DNA from 4 places in the Halopseudomonas maritima genome. Region 1 is predicted to be linked to each of the others. Evidence: predicted binding sites of a transcription regulator. Region 1 holds the regulator's gene; each other region holds the start of a gene.
What was found. Region 1 encodes FliA, which starts transcription of late flagellar genes. Its sites were predicted from a motif close to CTAAAGTTTNNNNNNNNNNNGCCGNTAA; they were not measured.
Positions count from the first base shown of each region.

Region 1 (4,455 bases):
CGATCACGCGCCTGATTGATGGCGTGGATAACCAGCAACGCCTCGGCAAAATCGCCGCTCTCAAGGTGGTCCACCAGCTGGCGCGCGTTGTCCTTGAGTGAATGTTCGAATTCCTGGGCAGTTGCCTGACCGGGATCCTTGCTCAAAGCCATAACCTGTACCCCGGCTGGATGTTATTTGGGCTGCACCCGCTCGAAAATCTTCTCGATCTTTTCTTTCAGCGCTTGCGCAGTGAAAGGTTTGACCACGTAGCCGTTCACGCCAGCCTGAGCCGCCTCGATGATCTGGTCGCGCTTGGCTTCGGCCGTCACCATCAGCACAGGCAGGTGCTTGAGACGTTCGTCAGCGCGCACCGCGCGCAGCAGATCGATGCCGCTCATACCGGGCATGTTCCAGTCGGTCACCAGAAAGTCGAAGTTGCCGCTCTGCAGCATCGGCAACGCGGTGCTGCCGTCGTCGGCTTCAGCCGTGTTGGTAAACCCAAGGTCGCGCAACAGGTTCTTGATGATGCGCCTCATCGTCGAAAAATCATCAACGATGAGAATTTTCATATTCTTGTCCAAGTCGACCTCCGTACAAACCAGGAAAAGTGCAGGCCTGCACTCCCAGATACCCATTGCCAATGGCCACACAAGCCGTAGAAAGATGCTCTGAACAGGAAACTGCTGCCAACTGCCTGTTCGGACGCGCCCTTCTTATGTGCCGTTACCGCACCCTGCCGGCCTTTTGCCAGTCGGGCAATCCGAGCATTGTCCGGATGTTGGCGACAAAATCAATCATTTCGCCAGTTTGTCAGCTTCGTCCGCAGGCGCGCCGCGCACTGACTGTGCAACTGACTGACCCGCGATTCGCTGACGCCCAGCACCGCCCCGATCTCCTTGAGGTTCAGCTCTTCGTCGTAGTACAACGACAGCAGCAACCGCTCGCGCTCGGGCAGGCCGTCGATTGCCTCTACCAGCGCCGCGCGAAAACGCTCGTCTTGCAAGCCGCTCAACGGCTCCTCATCGCCCTGCACATCTGCCGGAGCACCGGCTTCCAGCAGGTCGTCAAAACTGAACAGCTTGCTGCCGGCGGTGTCGCTGAGAATGGCGTAATACTCTTCCAGACTCATCTCCAATTCGGCGGCAACCTCGTGATCTTTAGCGTCACGCCCCAGTCGCGCCTCCACAGCGCGCATTGCATCGCTGACCATGCGGGTATTGCGATGCACCGAACGGGGGGCCCAATCGCCCTTGCGCACCTCATCGAGCATGGCGCCGCGAATACGGATACCAGCGTAGGTTTCAAAACTGGCGCCTTTGCCAAAATCGAATTTGCGGGAGGCTTCCAGCAGGCCGATCATGCCGGCCTGCATCAAGTCTTCAACCTGGACGCTGGAGGGCAAGCGTCCAAGCAAGTGGTAGGCAATACGTTTAACCAGCGGGGCATACTGCTCGACCAGGCGATCCTGCTGCTCTGCCGAGCCCTGAGCGCGTGTATACATGTTCAATCTGCCAACCTGTGCCGTCATAGACCGGTTCCTGCCGGCTGCACCAGGCGCTCGACAAAGAACTCTAGGTGACCGCGGGGATTGGCCGGTAGTGGCCAGGCATCCACCTTTTGGGCAATTGCCCGAATCGCCAACGAGGCCTTGCTGCGCGGAAAGGCCTCGAACACCGCGCGTTGCTTCTGGACAGACTTGCGCACCGCCTCGTCAAAGGGGACAGCGCCAACGTACTGCAGGGCGACATCCAAAAAGCGATCAGTCACCTTGGCCAGCTTAGCAAACACCATGCGCCCTTCCTGCGGTGTGCCGACCATGTTGGCCAACACGCGGAAACGGGTCATGCCGTAGTCACGATTAAGCAGCTTGATCAGCGCGTATGCGTCGGTAATCGAGGTGGGCTCGTCACAGACCACGACAAGCGCTTCTTGCGCAGCACGCACAAAGCTGACGACCGAATCGCCGATACCGGCGGCGGTGTCGACAATCAGCACGTCGATATTGTCGCCGATTTCGCTGAACGCCTGGATCAGGCCCGCGTGCTGCTGCGCACTCAGGCTGACCATGTTGGCCGCACCGGATGCAGCGGGCACGACACGGATGCCGCCTGGGCCGTTGACCATGACGTCACGCAGGTCGCACTGGCCTTCAAGCACATCGGCCAGCGTCGCCTTGGGCTTGAGGCCGAGCAACACGTCGACGTTGGCCAGGCCAAGGTCAGCATCGAGCAACACCACGCGCCGCCCCATGTCGGCCAGCGCCAGACTGAGGTTGACTGACACATTGGTCTTGCCGATGCCGCCTTTGCCGCCGGTGACTGCGATTACCTGAACCGGGTGATTGCTGCCCATCTGCGCTGGATACCTTGTTTGTTGAATACTTAGCCTGCTCGCTGGGTATGCATCATACCGGCAAACACGTCCGCCATGGCCTGATCGGCCGGTGCTTCGTTACCCGCCATGCTGACCGCGCGACTGACCAGTTGGTGGCCGACAGCCTTGCTCAGATCATCCGGGATTCGCTGGCCATCTGCCAGATAGGCTACCGGCAAACCTTGCTCCATAGCCAGCCCCAGCGATTCACCCAGCGTCGCGGCCTCATCCACCTTGGTCAGAATACAACCGGACAGGCCACAGGATTTGTAATTGTGGTACGCCGCCTTCATCACCCGGTGCTGGCTGGTCGCCGCCAGCACCAGCAGGTTGCGCACCTGGCGGCCTTGCTCTGCCAACGCATCGAGCTGGCCACGCAGATAAGGATCATTGGCCTGCAGGCCGGCGGTATCGATCAATACCAGGCGCTTGCCGGCAAAGTCAGCCAGCACGTCGCTGAGATTCTGCTTGTCGTCTACCACCTTGACCGGCACGTTCAGAATACGCCCCAGAGTGCGCAGTTGCTCGTGGGCACCGATGCGGTAGGTATCCATGGTTACCAGCGCAACGTGCTGGCTGCCGTGCTTCAACACATAGCGGGCAGCGAGCTTGCCCAGGGTGGTGGTTTTGCCGGCGCCAGTGGGGCCAACCAGGGCAATCACACCGCCAGCATCAATGGGTTCTTCACGCAACACAGGGACGCGATGCGCCAGGTGCGCCAGCAGCATGCGCCAAGCCTGGCGCACATCACTCACGTCAGAAACCTGACGCAGCAGCCCCTGGCAGATCTCCGCCGGCAGACCCATCTGGGTCAGGCGACGCCACAGACCTGCCTGCTTGGGCTTTTGCTGGTTGAGCTGGCCCCAGGCCAAACCGCCCAGCTGAGACTCCAGCATCTCGCGCAGGCCCGCCAGCTCGGCGCGCATGGCACTCAGGCCAACGCTGTCAACATCAGCGGCGGGCGTTTGCTCGGCATCAGGGGCACGGCGACTGGCAGCGGGCGCCGGCTTGGCCAGCTCGGTCGGCTCCTGGATCAGACGATCCAGCAGCTCACGTGCTTCAGCCGAGCCCTGGCGCGCAGCGTGACGGGTACTTTCACCAAACAGCTGACGGTTGACCAGCGGCTGGTCGTGCGACGCCATTTCACCGCTTTCCAGCTCGGCCCGGGCTGCAACGATGCGCTCTTGGGTTTTTTTCAGCTCCTGATCCAGGCCGGGCGTTGGCGCACTCAGGCGCGGCGCCTCGTAATCAAGCGCAGCCGTCAGTTCGACGCCGCCAGCCACCCGGCGGTTGGCAATGATGGACGCATCGGCGCCCAGCTCATCGCGGACCTGCTTCATCGCCTGGCGCATATCGGCGGCAAAGAAACGTTTGACTTTCATGGCTGACCTCGTCGCTTATCGGTCACCTGCCGGGGCAGATGTCTCAATCATTCGGTGCTGCTAGTTCTGGCCTACCGTCGCAATGATGGTGACCTGCTTGCTATCGGGTATTTCCTGGTAGGACAGTACATGGGCTCCGGGCGCCGCATAGCGGACAAACTTGGCCATCATCATGCGAATCGGCCCGGCCACCAGCAGAATTGCCGGCTTACCCTGCACCTCCTGCCGTTGTACCGCGTCTGACAGCGAGCGTTGCAGCTTCTCGGCCATGCCCGGCTCCAACAACATTCCGTCATCAGTGCCCTGCCCGGCCTTCTGCAGACTCTGAAGCAACATCTGTTCCAACCTAGGCTCCAAGGTGATCACAGGCAGCTCGGAGTCAAGCCCCACAATGCTTTGCACGATGGAGCGCGACAGCGCGACCCGTACCGCGCCGATCAAGGCGCCGGTATCTTGACTCTTGCCCGAGTTATTGGCGATGGCCTCGGCAATGGTGCGAATATCACGTACCGGCACCTGCTCCTGCAGCAGCCCCTGCAGCACCTTGAGCAGGTTGGAGAGCGAAATCAGCCCCGGTACCAGCTCCTCGGCCAACTTGGGCGAGGCCTTGGCCAGCACCTGCATCAGTTGCTGCACTTCCTCATGGCCAATCAGCTCGTGGGCGTGCTTGTGCAGAATCTGGTTGATATGGGTGGCCACCACGGTACTGGCGTCTACC
Region 1 covers NZ_CP079801.1:3,291,590-3,296,044, reverse strand. The annotation lists gene HV822_RS15320 (protein phosphatase CheZ) at 1-146, opposite strand, end outside; gene HV822_RS15315 (chemotaxis response regulator CheY) at 174-551, opposite strand; gene HV822_RS15310 (RNA polymerase sigma factor FliA) at 773-1,510, opposite strand; gene fleN (flagellar synthesis regulator FleN) at 1,507-2,334, opposite strand; gene flhF (flagellar biosynthesis protein FlhF) at 2,364-3,737, opposite strand; gene flhA (flagellar biosynthesis protein FlhA) at 3,798-4,455, opposite strand, start outside.

Region 2 (4,455 bases), 760 kb from region 1:
TTATCAATGGTCCGGCCTCTGGCCGTAGACCACGCTACAGGCAGATAAATTCCGCCAAGCCCCGAGTGGGACGGGAACTGATCAGCGCGTGTGAACAGAGCGTTCCTGTCCTGCTGCAGAGCCGAACAGGATTACCGATTCAGTGTAGTGGATGATTTCACTTTCATTGCGACCTTAACCCCAGTGCCGCACCTGGGCAAGCAGGACGACACTGGGCTGCCGGCCGTTATTCGACCGGGGGCCAGCCGCCCATTTCACGCCAGCGGTTGACGATGGTGCAAAACAGGTCGGCGGTTTTCTCCGTGTCGTAGCGCGCGGAGTGGGCTTCGCGACCATCAAAGTCGATGCCCGCCGCACTGCAGGCCTTGGCCAGTACGGTCTGGCCGTAGGCCAGGCCGCCAAGTGTGGCGGTATCAAAGCAGGAGAAGGGGTGGAAGGGGTTGCGCTTGAGGTCGGTACGGGCGACCGCAGCGTTGAGAAACCCCAGATCGAAAAACGCGTTGTGGCCAACCAGCACGGCGCGTTTGCAGCCGGCCGATTTGATGGCCTTGCGGATCTGCTTGAAGATCTCGCCAAGCGCGTGCTCTTCGGTCACCGCCTGACGCAGGGGGTGATCGAGCTTGATACCAGTGAACTCCAGCGCGGCGGCTTCGATATTGGCGCCTTCAAACGGCTCGATACGGAAGAAACTGGTCTGGTCCGGATAGACCAGTCCGTCGTCATCCATATTGATGGTGGTAGCCGCAATCTCCAGCAGGGCGTCGGTGGCGGCGTTGAAGCCACCGGTTTCCACGTCCACCACCACCGGCAGGAAGCCTCGAAAGCGATAGGCCAGCGGCGATTTGGCCTTGCCCGAGGTCACGGGATCGCGTTCTTCATCGTCAAAGTCGAACTCGCTCACGGTATTTCCTTAACGGTTGATAAGTATCAGGCCAGACGCCAGTGAATGTGTTCGCCAGCGCGTAGCGGGACGACGTTTTGATCACCGAACGGCAGCTCTGCTGGTACCGCCCAGCTATCACGGACCAGGGTGATGGTATCGGTGTTGCGCGGCAGACCGTAAAAATCCGGTCCGTGGAAGCTGGCAAAACCCTCAAGCTTGTCCAGCGCGCCCAGTTCATCAAAGGTCTCGGCGTACAGCTCGATGGCCGCGTGAGCCGTGTAGCAACCGGCGCAGCCGCAGGCCGCTTCCTTGGCATGGCGTGCGTGTGGCGCGGAGTCGGTGCCCAGGAAGAACTTGGCTGAGCCGGAGATGGCGGCCTCGCGCAGTGCCTGCTGGTGCGTCTGACGCTTGAGCACCGGCAGACAGAACAGGTGCGGGCGAATACCGCCAACCAGCATGTGGTTGCGGTTGAACATCAGGTGATGGGCGGTGATGGTCGCGCCAACGTTGTCAGGCGCCTGCTGGACGAAGCTGACGGCATCGCCGGTGGTGATGTGTTCAAATACCACCTTGAGGGTAGGGAAGCGCTCAACCACCTTGACCAGTTGCTGGTCGATGAAGGCTTTTTCCCGGTCGAAGATATCGACCTCGGCATGGGTCACCTCGCCGTGCACCAGCAGCAACATGCCTACCTCGGCCATGGCTTCAAGCGCGGGATAGATGTTCTCCAGCGCGGTGACACCAGACTGGGAATTGGTCGTGGCGCCAGCCGGGTAGAGCTTGGCGGCTACCACCTGACCGCTGGCTTTGGCCTGGCGAACGACCTCAGGGGAGGTCTGATCGGTCAGATACAGTACCATGAGCGGCTCAAACTGTGAGCCAGCCGGGCGGGCGGCGAGAATACGCTCGCGGTAGCCGGCTGCCTCGGCGGCGTCGCGTACCGGCGGCACCAGATTGGGCATGATGATGGCGCGACCAAAGCTACGGGCGGCGTCGGGCACCGTGTGTTGCAGCATGGCACCGTCGCGCAGGTGAATATGCCAGTCATCCGGGCGGGTTAGCGTCAGGCGGTCAGTCATGGGGGAATCCACTGCTAAAGAATGGCGCAATGCTACCGCAAAGGGCCTGCTTTTGACACTCTGCCGCCGGTCGGCTGTCGCAAGATAGCGCGGCCACAGACCCTAAAGTTTTTGGTTGGATGGCCGATGAGCCCGACATGAGAGATTTTCCGTCCATGCGCCAAGCGCTGTGGAGCAAGCGTGGAGACACCCTGGTGACGCGAACCTATCTGACTATCCTGCTGAGCGTGGCACTGCCAGCGCAGGCGATGACCTTCCAGACCCGAATGGAAGATGTCCGCTGGCAGGTGGCAGGAGACCAGTTCGCTTGCCGTCTGTCTCAATCGGTGGCGGGCTACGGCGAGGCTACTTTTGTTCGCCGCGCTGGCGAGCGTGCGGCCTTTGAGCTCAAGGCTTGGGATAACCCCATGCGCCCCGGGACGGCACAAATCTTCAACGATCCACCGCCATGGCGGCCGGGGAGTGCGGCGCAGCCGGTGGGTCAAGGCGTGGTTGCGCCCGGTAGCCAGGCCATGCTGCTGCCCTTTGAGCAGGCGGGCAGAATGCTCGCCGGCCTTGCCTCCGGTCTGCAGCCGACCATCATGCGCAGCAGTGCGGCCGGTAGTGAATCGGTCCGCGTGGTGGTGTCCAGCGTTGGCTACCAGCAGGCCTGGAATGACTACCAGGCCTGCGTCAGCAAGCTGCTGCCGATCAGCGCGGCCCAGGCCGAGCAGAGCAATATCAGCTTTCGTTCTGGCGGCAGTGTGCTGAGCGACGAGGCAAAGGGCATGCTGGATGCGATTCTGCAGTACCTGCAGGCGGCCGACGAGGTTAGCGAAATCGTGCTCGATGGCCATTCGGACAACCAGGGCAATCGGCTGGATAACCGCGAGCTCTCGCGTCAGCGCGCCTTGGCCGTGCGCGACTATCTGATGGCCCAAGGCGTGGAAGAGTCGCTATTTAGCATGCGTTTTCACGGTGACCGCTATCCGATTGCCAGCAACCGCACGGCCGAAGGGCGTGCGGCCAACCGCCGCGTGATGGTGCGTTTGCAATACAACTAGCGCCTGTTGTGGTTTCGTTTGCCCGTCACTAGCAGCGGTAATAGCGCTATCGCCCCGACTCCCCTGTGATTCCCGCCTGTCTGGCGCTAGAATAGGCGCCTTTCGCCCGCTCCGTTCGGAGTGGCGGTTCAGTCTTGCTTTTATGGGAGCACGAAATGGCAGAAGTCAAGAAAGTCGTCCTGGCCTATTCCGGCGGTCTGGATACCTCGGTCATCCTCAAGTGGCTGCAGGAAACCTACAACTGCGAGGTGGTGACCTTTACCGCCGACCTCGGCCAGGGTGAAGAAGTAGAACCCGCGCGTGCCAAGGCTCAAGCCCTGGGCGTGAAGGAAATCTACATTGACGATCTGCGTGAAGAATTCGTGCGTGATTTCGTGTTCCCGATGTTCCGCGCCAATACCGTTTATGAAGGCGAATACCTGCTGGGCACCTCTATCGCCCGTCCGCTGATCGCCAAGCGCCTGATCGAAATCGCCAACGAAACCGGTGCCGACGCCATCTCCCACGGCGCTACCGGCAAGGGCAATGACCAGGTGCGCTTTGAGCTGGGCGCTTATGCGCTGAAGCCGGGCGTTAAAGTGATTGCACCCTGGCGTGAATGGGACCTGCTGTCGCGTGAGAAGCTGATGGACTACGCCGAGCAGAACAACATTCCGATCGAGCGCCACGGCAAGAAGAAGTCGCCGTACTCCATGGATGCCAACCTGCTGCACATCTCCTACGAGGGCGGTGTGCTGGAAGACACCTGGGCCGAGCATGAAGAAGACATGTGGCGCTGGTCGGTTTCGCCGGAGAACGCACCGGATCAGGCCACCTATCTGGAGCTGTCCTACCGCAATGGCGACATCGTGGCCATCGATGGCAAGGACATGACGCCGGCTGAAGTGCTGACCTACCTGAACAAGGTGGGTGGCGACAACGGTATCGGTCGTCTGGATATCGTTGAAAACCGTTTTGTCGGCATGAAGTCCCGTGGCTGCTACGAAACCCCCGGCGGTACCATCATGCTCAAGGGTCACCGCGCCATCGAGTCCATCACCCTGGACCGTGAAGTGGCCCACCTGAAAGACAGCCTGATGCCCAAGTACGCGGAGCTGATCTACAACGGCTTCTGGTGGAGCCCTGAGCGTGTGATGCTGCAGGAAATGATCGACGCTTCGCAGGTCAACGTAAACGGTGTTGTGCGCCTGAAGCTCTATAAGGGCAACGTGATTGTTGTCGGTCGCAAGTCCGACGATTCGCTGTTCGATGCCAACATCGCAACCTTCGAGGACGACGCTGGTGCTTACGATCAGGCAGATGCGGCCGGCTTTATCAAGCTGAATGCACTGCGCATGCGCATTGCTGCCAATAAGGGCCGCAAGCTGCTCTAAGCCACTTGCTGCACGGCCTGACGCCCGGTGAAAGTGATTTCACCGGGCGTTTTCGTTTACGCGCAGCGGTGAAACCG
Region 2 covers NZ_CP079801.1:120,222-124,676, reverse strand. The annotation lists gene rnt (ribonuclease T) at 227-901, opposite strand; gene pyrC (dihydroorotase) at 928-1,962, opposite strand; gene HV822_RS00580 (flagellar protein MotY) at 2,100-3,005, shown strand; gene HV822_RS00575 (argininosuccinate synthase) at 3,161-4,378, shown strand.
Region 2: the regulator FliA is predicted to act here: its motif matches at 2,065-2,092, upstream of HV822_RS00580 (flagellar protein MotY).

Region 3 (4,455 bases), 120 kb from region 1:
GCGCTGGATTGGCCGCGTAACGCCACCTTGCTGCTCTGCGCCAGGTTAAACACCTGAACATCGTAGCTACCTACTGACGCCGCACTATCGGCCGTTACACTGAAGGTTTTGCTATCACCGGAGGTGGCGCTGCGCTTTTCATAGAGGTCAGCGCTGTTCAACTTCTCCAGCACCCCCTGAAAGGTGGAGAGGGCACTGCGAAAGCTGCCCAACGCCGTAAACTTGGCGGTTGTGCTGCTTTCGAGCCGAGTCAGCTGTGCACTCTTTGGCGCACCATCGGCCTCGACCAGCGCCGTGACGATGGAGCTGATATCAAGACCCGAACCAATACCTGTAATAGCCATGATGCTTACCTCGCGACCGTTTTTTGACGGTTCGCCTGCCGAAAGGGGTATTCCGGTCTAATCAGGCAAGTTACATGCCAGCAAAACCGGCAGCAGAGTGTCAGGCCTCTGCCTCAAACAAAACACTGCGAATTTCCGTCAGATTCTCGGCCAGTCGCAGCGCCTCTTCCGAGGGGATCTGGCGAATCACATCGCCACTGCTCGCCTCGGTTACGTTGATAACCACCCGGCCGCTATCGTCATCAAGTGCAAAATTGATGTCTCGACGTACCGACTGGACAAAATCTTGAATATCCGACACCGCAGCCTGCAGCTGTTCGCGCTCAACCTCTGCCGGCTGCTGAACAGCATCGCGGGTCTGGGAGGCGACTGCCTGGGCTGATGTACCTTCTTGCGCAGCTTCCGTCTGCTTGCCAGCTTGGCTGCTGACGCCCGCTTCCACCGCCCCGGCATTCGATACGGAGCGCGTTACTTCAAACGGTTTGATTACACCCATTTCCATGGTGCTTACCTCGCAACGGACAAAGCGGGGGGAAGGCTAGCCCTCCCCCCGCATGTTACCCCTGTTCCGATCTTAGCCCAAGAGGCTGAGAACGGCCTGGGGCAGCTGGTTGGCCTGGGCCAGGATCGCAGTACCTGCCTGCTGCAGGATCTGGTTCTTGGTCAGGTTTGCAGTTTCAGCCGCGTAGTCAGTGTCTTGGATCCGGCCGCGGGCGGCGGAGGCGTTTTCGGACACGTTCTGCAGGTTGGCGATGGTGGACTCAAAGCGGTTCTGGATCGCACCGAGGTCTGCACGCTGGGCATCGATGGAGGCGATGGCTTCGTCGATGATGTAGACCGCTTCCTGAGCCGTCTTGGCGTTGCTGATATCAATGTCCTTGACGGTGTTGTCAGTGGTGACACTAGACAGCGCCACGTCACTGGCAGAGCCAGCAGCAGTCTCTGCGGCGTCGACAGTGGCACCGCTACCGAATGCGAAGGACAGCTCACCTTTGGCAGTACCCACGTCAGCGTCGGTTACAACCGAGATAGAACCGTCGTCCTGTACGAAGGCACCCACGCCCATGTTGGCATCGTTGATTACGGTGGCCAGCAGCTGAGTCTGTTCAGCGGCAGTCGCGTCGTCATCAAACTCAGCGCTGATGGTGAACACGCGGTCAGTACCGTCTGCACTACCGGAGGCGACAGTGAAGGTTACTGCCACAGCGCCGGAAGAACCGCCAGCAGCGGCTTGAGCAGCAATGGTACCCGAGCTGATGGAGTCGCTCTTCAGTTCCTTGGTGCTCACTTCGTCCAGCTTGACGCTGATCGCTTCGTTAGCAGCACTACCAACCTGGAAGGTTTCAGTACCGAAGCTGCCGTCGAACAGTTTCTTGCCACCGAAAGCAGTGGTGTTGGCGATACGATCCAGCTCTTTCTTCAGCTGAGTCACTTCCGAGTTCAGTGCGTCACGCTCGCTCTCGCTGTTAGAACCGTTGGCAGCTTGCAGAGCCAGGTCACGCATGCGCTGCAGAATGTTAGTGGACTCCTGCAGAGCGCCTTCAGCAGTCTGAGCGATGGAGATACCGTTGTTTGCGTTCTTGGTCGCAACGCCCAGGCCGTTGACCTGGCTGGTCAGACGGTTGGCGATCTGCAGACCAGCAGCGTCATCTTTGGCGCTGTTGATTTGAGAGCCGGAAGACAGACGTTCCAGAGAGGTAGCCAGCGCGTTGGACGAACCGTTCAGGTTGCGCTGAGCGTTCAGAGAAGCTGTGTTTGTGTTGACTGTAAGGGCCATGGTATTGCCTCCAAAGGACCTGAAAATGTTTGCCTGAGCTTGCGACTCGTGGGCCGGACCTGCCCAGGCACCCATTGAGTTCGCATTCGATTACTGTATCGACACCTTGTCCGAAAGCTTTAGGAGGAAATTCATTTTTTCTCTGGCGAATTCTTCCGGTCAGCTATGGCTGCGCTGGCACCCCCGCCAGCCATGGTTCAGTTATCGACCTCAGGCAAAAATCCTTTAGTGACCGTTCGTCGCCCACGAGCGGCTCAGGGCAGCCACCCTTGTTGCCAGGCAACCAGCCCCTGCTCATCCAGCATCCAGCCGTCACGTACCACCTGCTGCAGCGCCTTGCCCTGCGCAGCAGACGCTTCAGGGTCAGACAAATGCATGCGAATGGCATCCACCCAGTCACGGTAGCGGTTCTTCACTCGCGTCACCGGTAGCTCCCCGACGTAGCAGCGCACGTCAGAGCAGACCACGGGATAACCGCAGGCGCCGTACTCAAGCAGGCGCAGGTTGCTCTTGCACTCGTTGAAAAGGTTTTCTTCGACCGGCGCCAGTGCAAGGTCCAGATTCAGCTCAGCCAGTTTGCGTGGATACCGGTTGATCGCAACACCCGGATGAAACTCGTGGACATAAGGGCGCAGGCTGTCGGGACACATGCCAAAAAACACCCACTCCACCTCAGCGGCCAGCTCTTTGACCACATCCAGAATCAGCTCCAGGTCTCCGGTGTGGCTGGAGCCCCCGGCCCAGCCCACTCTGGGCTTACGTGACTGCCCGCGCTGTGATACTGGCAGCTGGCCCCACCAGCGCGGGTCAAGCCGGTTATGTACGACCCGGATATCCGGATGGTAACCGCTGAGTGCTTCGGCCAGCGGCTCGGTGGACACCACAAAGCGGTCCACCAGCGACAGGCCGCGCTTGAGTGAGCGTACGATGTCCTTCGGCATCTTACTGCGATGGGCACTCTTCATCGGCAGGTTGGGCAAATAGTCGTCCAGCTCATAGACCTTGAAGGCCGATGAAAACGCCTTCATGCGGCGCATGGCTTCCAGCCGCTCGTCGCCAATCTGGCGCTGCAGGATGACCACATCTGGCGAATAACGCTCCAGATCCACCGCATGCATCAACCCCTGAGAGAGTGCCCCATCCACCAGTCCCGCCTCACTCAGCGCGTTAAACGGCTGAATGACGCGATAGTGTCCGCAACCGAACACGTCGGCAGGATGCGCCAGCACAACCGGCTGGGGGCGCCAGATATCCAGCGGACGCCAGGAAATCTGCGGATCGGTCAGCTGAAAGCCGCCCTTTCGCACCAGAGAGAAGTTAGCGTTGTAGGCAGCATCGCGCGCCAGACGGGGCAGCCAGCGCTGATAGAGTGCATCCTCGACCTCTACCGCCATACCACCCTGCTCTCGGGCATGCAGCAGCGTCGCTGACGGTGTCCAGACCAGCAGATGACCGCTGTCGGCCAAGCGCAGGCAAAAATCGATCACCGCCGCCTGGCCATCCAAGGCGCCCGCATCCAACCCACCCAGATCAACGTAGACGGATTTACGCACCAACAGACAGGCATCGCCAAGGGCACTGGGGTTCTGGTCTACCTGCAAGCGCTGCATATAACCGGGCGCATCGGACGACTCACCGACAAAGGGACTCGACGCTGGCCCGCGCAAGCCGAGGACCAGGCCCGCATGGGTAATCTGGCCTTCAGAGTCGACCAGACGCGGCCCTACCGCCCCGACCTCGGGGCGCAGCGCGTGGTTCATCAGGGCATCCAGCCAATGGGAATCCAACACCGCTACCTCAGCGCGCAGCAGCAACAGGTAATCGCCCTGACTGTTCAGTGCTGCCTGGTTGCACAGCTCGCTGTAGGTCAGGCACTCGGGCGTACGCAGCACCTTGAGCCGCTCGCTGCCCATACCTTCTACCGACTGCAACCACTCACGAGTGGCAGCCTGCTCACTGGCGTTGTCGATCAGCAAAATTTCATAATTCGGATAACGGGTCTGCTCCAGCAGACTCATGACACAGCGTTGCGCGGCAGCCATCTGATCCTGCACGATAACCACCACCGAGACCAACGGCAGCTCAACATGGCCGTAATCAACGCGATACTGGCCGGGCCTGACCGCCTGCACCTGCGCGTGCTCGTAGCCACGCGCCTGCACGTGACGCAACACAGCGGCACGTTCGGCAGCCGAGTCACTGAGCACCGGCGCGTCACTGAGCACCAGCGGCTCAGCCACGTGCCCCAGCCCGATGGCGCCTTGCTGATTGATCAGGCGGAGAATGGCGTCCAGCTCGATGATCTCGTCTGCATCCTCGGCAAAGCCGCCCAAA
Region 3 covers NZ_CP079801.1:3,170,927-3,175,381, reverse strand. The annotation lists gene fliD (flagellar filament capping protein FliD) at 1-344, opposite strand, end outside; gene HV822_RS14685 (flagellar protein FlaG) at 445-846, opposite strand; gene HV822_RS14680 (flagellin) at 919-2,121, opposite strand; gene HV822_RS14675 (glycosyltransferase) at 2,376-4,455, opposite strand, start outside.
Region 3: the regulator FliA is predicted to act here: its motif matches at 2,323-2,350, upstream of HV822_RS14680 (flagellin).

Region 4 (4,455 bases), 1.3 Mb from region 1:
CGCGCAGCGCCCTAGAGGCCTTTGATGCTGAACACGGGCTGGCGCTGGCGTGGAGCCATGAGGGCGACTTTGCCGTAGCGCGGGGTACCGGCTTTGAGCTGTTGTGCGGTGATTACTTTGCCTTGCAGGCGGAGCACCTTGCCGGTGTGGCGGCGGTGTATGATCGCGCGGCCCTGATCGCGTTGCCACCGGCCATGCGAGAGCGTTATGTCGCCCAGTTGCGCAACCTGTTGCCGGAGGGCTGGAAAATGCTGCTGGTGACCCTGGACTATCCTCAGGAGCAGCGCCCCGGTCCGCCTTTCAGCGTACCGGATGCGGAGGTACGGGCGCTGTATCACGGCTGCCGTATCGACGTGCTGGATGAGCAGGACGTACTGGCTGACCACGCGGTTTTCGCCAGCCAGGGTATGCAGTCACTGGTTGAACGGGTCTATCTCATTTCTGCCTGAGGCCTCGATGCTCGCCGCGTTTGCCCTGCTGTACAAACTGCTGCCGCTGTATGTGACGGTTGGCCTTGGGTGGCTGGCTGGTCGCTATCTAGAGGCCAGTGGTCGCCACATAGCCGGCATCATGATGTATATCGTCACGCCGTCGGTCGTCTTTGCCGGCGTTATGCGGGCGCCGCTGTCGCCTGAAGTCATTGCGTTGCCGTTTCTGACCTTTGCCTTGTGCAGCCTGCTTGGCTGGCTGCATCTGCTGGTGGCGCGGCGCTGGTTCCCCAACGCTGGCGCCAATATGATTCCGTTGGCCGTGGGTACTGGCAACACGGGGTATTTTGGTATTCCGGTGGCGTTGCTGCTGTTCGGCGAGCAGGGGCTGTCGATCTACATCGTGTGCATGCTGGGCACTACTCTGTTTGAAACCTCGGTGGGTTTTTACCTGGCGGCCCGCGGACGCTTCGGTATTCGCGACTGCCTGCTGAAGGTCGCACGCCTGCCGTCGTTGTACGCGTTTTTTCTGGCCGTGCTGCTCAACAGCGCGGGCCTGTCGATCCCCGATGCCTTTGTTCCGCTGTTTGATAACCTGCGTGGTGCTTACAGTGTGTTCGGCATGATGATCATCGGTATGAGTATTCTCAGTTTCCAGGGGCTGGCTGGGGACCTGCGATTTACCGGGCTGGCGCTGCTTGGCAAGTTTGTCAGCTGGCCTTTGATGGCGCTGGCATTCTGCTGGTTCGACAGTCATGTGACCCAGCTGTATGGGCAGGCCGTCTATCAGGCCATACTGCTGATCTCCATCACCCCCATCGCCGCCAACACGGTGGTCATTGCGACCTTGCTCGATACCCATCCCAGGCAGGTGGCTGGTACCGCCTTGCTGAGCACTCTGGTGGCGCTGCTGTACATCCCGCTGATGATTGCCTGGCTGTTTTGATGTCGCGGTGACGGTATTTCGTGGTCAACCCGAAAACAGCCGGAAAAGTGACAGAAAACGGTTAATGCTGCTGCCGGTTCGGTCGATAACCGAGGTAAGGAAACACAACGGAAGCGCACCGGTACAGGTGCTGCGCACTGGTAATACAGGGCGCAAGGAGGATGTTAGCGCTTCCGGAGGGTGCAGGGCTACGCACCTGGTTGCTGTCGGTGTGGCGGAAGCTGACCGAGCCTGTTTCAGGGAACAACCGGCCTTTGGCGGCCTTTTTCTGCCTGCGTCTGCGACAAGAGTGATAACCACTATGCTTAGCCTGATTCGAGATATGAGTTTTCGTTGGAAGTTAACCATCCCCCTGCTGATCCTTGCGGCGTTGCTGGCCTTGTCCGGAGTGTTCGCGTTTTGGGCATTGGCGACGGTGGAGGCGAGGTTGACTCGAGTAGCCGCCGAGCTGCTGCCCCAAAGCAGTCTGGTGCTTGAGGCTGATCGTGATCTGTATCAGGCGTTGAGCGCAGAGCGGGCCATTATCGCTGGCGTACGCAGCGCCGGGCTGGACGCCGAGCTGAGCGACAATCTGCAGCAGGCCAACGATCGCATTGCTCGCTACAGCGAGGCTACCGACTCTGTCGAGGGCAAGGCGTTGGCCGCCGAGTTCACCCGGGCGTTTGCTACCTGGAAGGCGACCGTCATGGAGAACGCCAGGCTCGCGCGCAGCGGCGCTGCCGCCCAGGCCTCCGATATCAGCTACGGGCGTGGCTATGAAGAGTTCTCTCGCGCACGCGACCTGATTGATCAGATGACCGGCCTGGTCAACCGTCAGGCTGATGCCGAAGAGAGGGAGGCTGCGGCCGATGTCAGCGCCAGTCACGCGCGTGTTGCGACGGTGCTGGTAGTGGGCGGCATTGTCTGTCTGCTGATGATTGTGTTTTTCCCGGGGCTGATTACCAGCCCGTTGCGCGAGCTGTTGCAGCGCATCCGTGACATTGCCGATGGTGAAGGCGATCTCACCCAGCGCGTAGTCGTGCATTCCAACGACGAGCTGGGCGCCCTGAGCCGGGCCTTCAATGCCTTTCTCGAACAACTGCAGACGCTGATTCGTCAGGTGGCCGATTCAACCTTGCAGGTCGCCTCGGCGGCCGAGCAGATGAGCGCCATCTCGACCGGCCAGGAAAAACTGGTCAACGATCAGTACATGGCGGTTGATCAGGTCAGTACTGCTGCCACCGAAATGAGCGCGGCCATTCACGAAGTCGCCGACAATGCGCACAGCACCGCCGACGCGGCCCGCGAGGCCGATCGCCAAGGGCACGAAGCTTCGGACGTGGTGTCAGCCACCATGAATGACCTGCGCCGTCTGGCCGCCGACGTCGAAGAGGCTGCCGGGGTGATCAACAATCTGGAGCAGGATACCGACAAGATCGGTGGCGTGCTCAGTGTGATCGAAGGCATCGCCGAGCAGACCAACCTGCTGGCGCTGAACGCCGCCATTGAGGCGGCACGGGCCGGTGAGCAGGGCCGCGGCTTTGCGGTGGTGGCCGATGAAGTCCGGGCCCTGGCAGCGCGCACCCAGGACTCGACCCGCGATATTCAGCAGATGATCCAGAAGCTGCAGTCGGGCACCGGCCAGGCGGTAGCCGTCATGCAGCGCGGCGCCGAGCTGGCAGCGCAGAGCGTTGAAAAGGCAGGTGCGACCGAGTCGTCACTGAATGAGACGTCGGCCTCGGTGATGCGTATCAACGATATGGCCGCGCAGATTGCCGCGGCCTGTGAAGAGCAGAGCCAGACGACCGAAGATATCGCCCGCAACATCAGCGGCATCCGCGACCTCTCCAACCAGGCTGCCCAGTCTTCACAGGAGAGCCGTGATGCGAGCAACGCGCTCGCACGGCTGGCCTCTGGCCTGCAGCAACAGGTTGGGCGCTTTCAAACCTGAGGGTTGTAAGTTATCCGCAAGCCGTTACAATAGCGCGGCCCGAGCATGCTCGGGTCGCTATGGTGGCCCCGTCGGTCCCCTCGCAATGATCAGCCGTGAACCCGGTCAGGCCCGGAAGGGAGCAGCCGCAGCGGTCATATCGTGTGCCGGGGTGTGGCTGCGGGGCCGCCTCCATTTTATCTCCCCCGATTCCCTTTCCTGTTACCTCAGCCTGACGCTGTTGTCGCTCGCAATGTAGCGCCGGCTTGGGTACATTAGCCGCTTGCATTCGACCGAACGGAAACGAACAGAGCCAATGAGTTATCAGGTACTTGCCCGCAAATGGCGTCCGCGCCTGTTCCGTGAAATGGTCGGCCAGACCCATGTGTTGCAGGCGCTGATCAACGCGCTCGACAACAACCGTCTGCACCATGCCTATCTGTTTACTGGTACACGCGGTGTCGGCAAGACCACTATTGCGCGTATTCTCGCCAAATGTCTTAACTGCGAGGCCGGTGTCAGCTCGGAACCCTGCGGTACGTGTTCATCTTGTCTGGAGATTGATCAGGGCCGCTTTGTTGACCTGATTGAGGTCGACGCAGCCAGCCGCACCAAGGTAGAGGACACACGTGAACTGCTGGAAAACGTGCAGTACGCGCCAACGCGGGGGCGCTTCAAGGTCTATCTGATCGACGAAGTGCACATGCTCTCCAGCCACAGTTTCAACGCACTGCTGAAAACGCTGGAAGAGCCGCCCGAGCACGTCAAGTTCCTGTTGGCCACCACGGACCCGCAAAAGTTGCCGGTCACTATCCTGTCGCGTTGCTTGCAGTTTTCCCTGAAGAACATGCCGCCGGAAAAGGTGGTTGAGCACCTTCAGCACGTGCTTGGCGAGGAGCAGATCGGCTTTGACCAGGAGTCGCTGTGGCTGCTGGGGCGTGCCGCCGATGGCTCGATGCGTGATGCGCTGAGCCTGACTGACCAGGCCATTGCCTTTGGTAATGGCCAGTTGCAGGTGGCCGAAGTGCGCAACATGCTGGGCACCATTGACCATGGCCAGGTGTTTTCCGTACTGGAAGCGCTGATTGCTGGTGACGCACGTGCGCTGATGGCGGCGGTGGCTGAGCTGGCAGAGCAGGGCGCCGACTTTTCCGGTGTGTTGGCCGAGCTGA
Region 4 covers NZ_CP079801.1:633,897-638,351, reverse strand. The annotation lists gene HV822_RS02890 (thiopurine S-methyltransferase) at 1-449, shown strand, start outside; gene HV822_RS02885 (AEC family transporter) at 457-1,374, shown strand; gene HV822_RS02880 (methyl-accepting chemotaxis protein) at 1,697-3,304, shown strand; RNA gene ffs (signal recognition particle sRNA small type) at 3,374-3,470, shown strand; gene dnaX (DNA polymerase III subunit gamma/tau) at 3,600-4,455, shown strand, end outside.
Region 4: the regulator FliA is predicted to act here: its motif matches at 1,436-1,463, upstream of HV822_RS02880 (methyl-accepting chemotaxis protein).